One region of the Anaerosporomusa subterranea genome, then DNA from elsewhere that is predicted to be linked to it. Evidence: riboswitches for the same ligand, from Rfam matches in the RefSeq annotation. Region 1 holds a riboswitch; the other holds the start of a gene.
What was found. Region 1 has a riboswitch for glycine ahead of gcvT (glycine cleavage system aminomethyltransferase GcvT). Riboswitches for the same ligand answer to the same signal wherever they lie in the genome.
Positions count from the first base shown of each region.

Region 2: another riboswitch for glycine. It lies ahead of AXX12_RS00380 (ABC transporter substrate-binding protein); the one in region 1 lies ahead of gcvT (glycine cleavage system aminomethyltransferase GcvT).

Region 1 covers NZ_LSGP01000020.1:283,631-287,041, forward strand. Annotated here, with positions in the region: gene AXX12_RS13705 (2-oxoacid:acceptor oxidoreductase subunit alpha) at 1-382, shown strand, start outside; gene AXX12_RS13710 (2-oxoacid:ferredoxin oxidoreductase subunit beta) at 411-1,232, shown strand; gene AXX12_RS13715 (2-oxoacid:acceptor oxidoreductase family protein) at 1,234-1,761, shown strand; glycine riboswitch at 1,835-1,923, shown strand; gene gcvT (glycine cleavage system aminomethyltransferase GcvT) at 2,081-3,181, shown strand; gene gcvH (glycine cleavage system protein GcvH) at 3,184-3,411, shown strand, end outside.
Region 2 covers NZ_LSGP01000001.1:96,776-100,186, reverse strand. Annotated here, with positions in the region: gene AXX12_RS00385 (ABC transporter substrate-binding protein) at 1-256, opposite strand, end outside; glycine riboswitch at 432-547, opposite strand; gene AXX12_RS00380 (ABC transporter substrate-binding protein) at 752-1,918, opposite strand; glycine riboswitch at 2,105-2,221, opposite strand; gene ygiD (4,5-DOPA-extradiol-dioxygenase) at 2,392-3,162, opposite strand; gene AXX12_RS00370 (ATP-binding protein) at 3,264-3,411, opposite strand, start outside.

The DNA.
Region 1 (3,411 bases):
CCGGTTGCATGAGAAAATCAACAACAATCTTGACGACATAGTCCTCTATGAAAACTACTGCATGGACGATGCCGAAACTGTTGTCATCGCCTACGGTGGCACAGCTCGTTCTGCCTATGCCGCCGTCGACGCCGCCCGCGCTAAAGGCATCAAAGCCGGCCTGTTCCGCCCGATCACCATGTGGCCGTTCCCGGCAAAACAAATTGCCGAGATCGCTGGCAAAGCCAAACACATCATTGTTGCCGAAATGAACTATGGCCAATATGTCATCGAAGTCGAACGTGCCGTTGCCGGCAAAGCTCCGGTAACCCTCCACGCCAAATACAACAGTGAAGCGATTACGCCGGACGAGCTGCTGGCAAGAATCGAAAGCCTGAAATAACCGCAGAAAGGATGTGCACCCCATGGAAATGGAACAAATTATTGATAAATACTTCCGCCCCGGACGCCTGCCCCACATCTGGTGCCCCGGCTGCGGCAACGGCATCATCACCGGCGCTATCGTCAAAGCTGTTGACAAACTCGCTTTAGAAAAAAACGACGTAGCCGTTGTTTCCGGCATTGGCTGCTCCAGCCGCGCCTCCGGCTACCTTGACTTCAACACCGTCCACTCAGCCCACGGCCGCGCCCTGCCGGTAGCCACCGGCGTCAAACTTGGCCAACCACGGCTGAAAGTCATTGTCGTCACCGGTGACGGCGATGCTACCGCCATCGGCGGCAACCACTTCATCCATGCTGCCCGCCGCAACATCGACCTCACCGTCGTACTCTTTAATAACAACATCTATGGCATGACTGGTGGCCAATACTCACCGCTCACTCCAGCCAACTCCAAAGCAACCACCGCCCCCTACGGCACAGTTGACCGTCCCTTTGACGTCACCGAGCTGGCCAAAGGCGCAGGCGCTACCTTCGTTGCCCGTTCCACCACTTTCCATACCCAGCTGTTAGTGGATGTGATCGCCCAAGGCATCCAGCACGAAGGCTTCAGCCTCATTGAAGCTATCACTGCCTGCCCAATCTCTTTTGGTCGTCAGAATAAAATGGGCGGCGCTCCTGATATGATGAAATGGCAAAAAGACCGTGGCGTCATGCTGGCCGCCTATGAAAAAATGACTGATGAACAAAAAGAGGGCAAATTCCCGATTGGTGTTCTGTATAAAACCGAAGCGCCCGAATATAGCGCTGAATACGACAAAGTGATCGCCAGAGTCCAGAAAGGAGCGAAATAACATGCAGCAACTGCGCTTATCCGGAACCGGCGGCCAGGGGCTGATCCTGGCTGGCATCATCCTGGCCGAAGCAGCCCTGATGGACGGAAAACAAGCCATCCAGTCCCAGTCCTATGGCCCGGAAGCCCGCGGCGGTTCTAGCAAATCCGAGGTCATCATCTCTGAGGGCAAGATTCATTATCCGAAGATCACCGTACCAAACGTAGTCCTGGCTATGAGCCAGGAAGCCTGCAAAAAATACACGATTGATCTCCCTGCTGACGGCATTCTGATTACCGACAGCCTGTTTGTCCAGCAACTGCCTGACAAACAGTTTAAGAAGGTCTATGAACTGCCGATCACTCATACTGCCCAAGACAGTTTAGGTAAAGCCTTATTCGCCAACATCATCGCATTGGGCGCCATCGCCAAAATAACCGGCGTGGTCTCGATCGAATCGCTGACCAAAGCCGTGCTAGCCAGAGTGCCGAAGGGTACGGAAGCGGTTAATGAAAAAGCTCTAAAATTGGGCATGGATTTAGTTGGATAACAAATAATTTCTTGACACTAAAAGCGCTCAGCGGTAATATGTTGATTAGAAATTCTTTGAAAAATGAATAGGAATGATGGTTATGGGAGAGTCCGCAATTTGGCGGCGCCGATGGGGCAAAGCTTTGTTCAAACTCTCAGGTAAACATACTGTAACCGGACCGAACTCTGGAGAGTATGCTTCTTTGTTAAAGAAGTGTCACCGATGGGGCGCCTGTCGCAGGCGAATCTCTCAGGTATAAGGGACAGAGAACAAAAGTGTTTTTACACTTTTGTTTCTTTGTCCTTTTATTTTGCAAGAAAAGAGAGAGGTGGCTTTTATGTCAGCAAAGCAAACGCCGCTGTATGAGACGCATGTGCGTTATGGCGGCAAAATCGTTGAGTTTGGCGGTTGGTTGCTGCCGGTTCAATACTCCGGTATTAAGGAAGAGCATCACGCGGTAAGAACTAAAGCTGGTTTATTTGATGTGTCACATATGGGTGAAGTGCTGGTAAGCGGGCCAGACGCGTTGGCTTTTCTGCAAAAACTGGTGACAAATGATGTCGCTAAATTGCAAATCAATCAAATTCTTTACACGCCGATGTGTTACCTGGATGGGGGTACGGTTGACGATCTGTTGGTCTACAAGCAAGCTGACAATGAATATCTACTGGTCATCAATGCGGCGAATATAGAGAAAGATTGGCAATGGATGCAAGAAAATGTGAAAGGCTTTGAGGCTACACTGACCAATCTCTCTGATGCAACAGCGCAGTTGGCTCTGCAAGGACCGCTGGCAGAAACGATTTTAGCCAAGCTGACTGACGCGCCGCTAGCAGAAATCAAATATTATTGGTTTATGCCTGAAGTCAGCGTTGCCGGTAAAACAGTATTGGTATCACGGACCGGGTATACTGGAGAAGACGGCTTTGAAATCTATTGTAAGCCTGAGGATGCATCGTTTTTGTGGGAAGCGATCATGGAAGCTGGGCGGCCGTTCGGATTGCTGCCCGCAGGCTTAGGCTGCCGCGATACGCTGCGATTTGAAGCGTGCTTGCCACTTTACGGACACGAGCTGTCAGCCACTATGTCACCAATTGAGGCAGGTATCGGATTTTTTGTCAAGCTGGATAAAGGCGACTTTAACGGACGGGAAGTCTTACAAGAGCAAAAAACGAATGGAACGAAACGCAAGATCGTCGGTTTTGTCATGGTTGACCGCGGAATTGCCAGAGCTGAATATCCGGTTTTGGCTGCAGGCGTACATATCGGCGTAGTGACGACCGGCTCCTATACTCCTACACTTAATAAAAATTTGGGCTTAGCCCTAATTCAAGCTGATTATGCTAAAATTGGCCAAACGATCGAGATTGATATTCGTGGTAAGCAGCTTTCTGCTGAAATCATTGCTAAACCATTTTATAAACGAGAGGGGAAATAATCATGAGTATTCCGGCAGAACTGAAGTATTCTACAGATCATGAATGGGTTAGAGTAGAAGGGAACACAGCGATAATTGGCGTGACTGATTTTGCGCAGTCACAGCTTGGTGATGTCGTTTTTGTCGAACTGCCGAATGAGGGCGATTCAGCCAAAGCAGGTCAGCGGATATCTGTCATCGAATCGGTTAAGGCTGTTTCTGATATTATTAGTCCCTTATCTGGCAAAGTC
Region 2 (3,411 bases), on a different contig from region 1:
CGGAGGGTTCGCTTTTATTATCAGCAATAACGGCAACAATCTGCTTGCCAAGTACGCCGCCTTTGGCGTTGGCTTCTTTGAACGCCAGCTTGGCGCCATTGGCTGATGATGCCCCATAGGTTGCGCTTCCGCCAGTCATTTCATTTAACACACCGATTTTGATTTCTTTGGAAACCGAATCGCCGCAACCGGACAAGAAAACCGTGAATAGTAGGATTGATATGACTGCTGCTGTTAGAAATGCTGATTTTTTCATTAGAAAACTCCTCTCTTTATTAGGAAATTTGCCGCAACCTCTGCGGGCCCTCAAGAGGCAGGCACAGGAGCCTGCCCTTCCGTGTGATTTGGCTTTAAAAACAGAAAAAGCCAAACCGCACGATTTGACTCTTGAGAGTGACAATTGTGAAGCGATGCGGAACATCCCGCATAGCAACGATTGCTCTGTCCTTTTGCCTGAGAGTTTCATCAGCAGCCTTCGCCGCCGACTTGCCCCTTCGGCGCCCTAGCAAGTACAGTCACTTTCTAGGGGCTCTCCAGAGTTCCATCCATCTACGGTTCAGTAGGGTTGAGGCCACTCTCCCGCAGACTTCTCATGGACACAAGTATTTAATTTTTAATAATCGATGTTACAATTATAGCACCAGGAAGAACTTTGTCAAGCATTAACGTAGCAAAAAAATCCCTGGCAATCATAATAATGATAAAAATAAACTCCTGCTAAGATTTAGTCACCATAGCAGGAGTTTATTTTTTACGGTTTAACTGTCGCCTTATACATTTGTTTGCCGTCCTTCATTTCGATGATTACCGCGCTCTTAACTGCGTCATGTGATGCGTTTAAGGTGGTCGATCCTGTGACTGCCGCGATATCCTTCGTCGCGGCTAATGCCTCACGGATTTTAGCAGCTTCCGTACTGTTGGCGCGTTTAATCGCGTCAATCAGTACATTAGCGGCATCATAACCAAGCACTGCCAGCGCATCTGGCGCTTGACCATATTCCTTTTTATAGGCTTCGACAAAGGTCTTGGAAGCAGCGCTGGTGTCATCCACTGAGTAATGGTTGGTGAAATAGGTATTGTTCAAGGCAGGTGCCGTGCCGATCTCTACCAGTTTCGGCGAATCCCAGCCGTCGCCACCGATAATCGGGGCTGTGATTCCCAGTTCACGAGCTTGTTTAACGATTTTACCAACTTCTTCATAATAGCCTGGTACATAGATGACTTGTGGATTAAGTGCCTTAACCTTGGTTAGGATGGTCTTGAAGTCCTGGTCTTTTTGCAGATAGGATTCTTCTGCCAAAATGCTGCCGCCACCCTTAGTGAATGCTTCTTTAAAGAATGCCGCCAGGCCTTTACTATAATCGCTGCTGCTATCAATCAAAACCGCAGCTTGTTTGAGTTTCAACGTACTCAGAACAAAGTTTGCGCCCACTGTTCCTTGAAACGGATCAATGAAACAGACGCGGAAGGTGTAGTCTTTAACTTTGCCGCTCTTTTCATCTACCGTAACCTTCGGGTTGGTCGCACCCACCGCTAAAAATGGCATTTTGCTGGCTTCAGCCACACTCGATGCGGCAATCGCATTCGAGCTAGCGAAGATCCCGGTTACGGCCACGACTTTGTCTTGAGTCACCAGTTTGGTCATGGCATTGACCGACTCAGACGGTTCACTTTTATTGTCAGCAATAACAGCCTGAATCTGTTTACCGAGGACGCCACCCTTGGCATTGGCTTCTTTAATCGCCATTTTTGCGCCATTAGCTGACGAAGTGCCAAAGGTCGCGTTGCCGCCTGTCATTTCATTTAAGAGACCAATCTTAATATCCTTGGAGGCTGAACCGCCGCCACAGCCGCTCAAAATAAGCGTGAATAGAAAAATAGATAATACCACCGCTGCCATTAGTCTAGATTGTTTCATCAGAAAAACCCCTTTCACAATTGCAACTTTTCGAAACTCTCTGCGTACCCTCTGTGGCCTCTGCGCACTCTGTGGTTCGCTCTCTCTGCATCGTGTGATTTGACTTTAAAAACAGAAAGAGTCAAATCACACGATTTGACTCTGAAGAATGACAAAAGCGATGCAATGCGAAAAATCCGCACAGCAACCGATTGCTCTGTCCTTTTGCCTGAGAGTTTCATCAGCAGCTTACGCCGTTGACTTGCCCCTTCGGCGCCCTAGCAAAGTACAGTTACTTTCTAGGGGCTCTCCAGAGTTCCATCCATCTACGGTTTGGTAGGCCGAGGCCACTTTCCCGCAGACTTCACATGGACACAAGTATTAAATTTTGACGACCAATGTGATAAGTATACCACCGATCAGACGATTGTCAAGCCCCTAACAATAGCTCTCTAGAGGGGGAGACGTCGTTAAAGACACACACATTTCCACTCTTATTTCGCCTCAGTAATCATGAAGCTGCGCATCGAAATGGAGCCATTCTGCATGTCTGTACAGATAAACTCAAGTGTGTCAGTCTTTTCTTTGAGTGCCAACGTGTACAGCATCGGCAGATAGTGCTCATTAGTAGGGATTGCCAGCTTGGTGTTGGGCAATCTGTCATATGCAATCAAGCTGTCGTGATCGCCAGCTTCTATCAGTTCAGTTAAGACACGATCAAACTCGACAGCCCATGGATACGTTTCACCATATAAGTGTTCAAAGTTTACCCTGGATAGATTATGCACCATGTTGCCGCTGCCGATAATCAATATTCCCTCATGACGTAGCGCTGCCAATTTCTTGCCAAGCTCATAATGCTCACGCGGTGACTTCATTACATCCAGACTCATTTGCATGACCGGAATATCGGCGTCAGGATACATAAATTTTAATACCGCCCAGCCTGCATGGTCAATGCCTCGGCCTGGATCTGCGTATATTTCTCCTGGCGCCACTTTCTGAACTGACTCAGCCTGCTCCGGCGCGCCCGGACAGGGATATTTCTCGCGATACAACTCTGGTGGAAAGCCGTAAAAGTCATAGATAGTCGGCGGCGTCTTAGCAGAGCTGACAAAGGTCTTTCTGGTTTGCCAATGAGCCGATACAACAAGAACCGCCTTGGGCCTAACCATAGTCTCGCCCAAGGCGGTTAGGCTACGTGTATACGTGTTGTCAGAGATGATGTTCATCGGCGAGCCGTGTCCGACAAATAGTACTGGCATTTTCACCAAAATTCACGTCCTTTTTCAAATTATCTTGAGACTATATTTACTATTGAAGTAAGAAAATCCTGCAAGCCCTCACCGGTTGCAGGATCTTCTAGTTACTCTCGGCCTTTTTCAACTGTTTTTCCAGAGAGATTGGCAATAAATTGCCGGGCAAGTCTACCGGAACGTCCGGAATGCGCCATTTCCCAGCGCAAGGCTTGCGAACGCAATTCCGCCAGGCTCAATGGGATATCATTTTTCTTG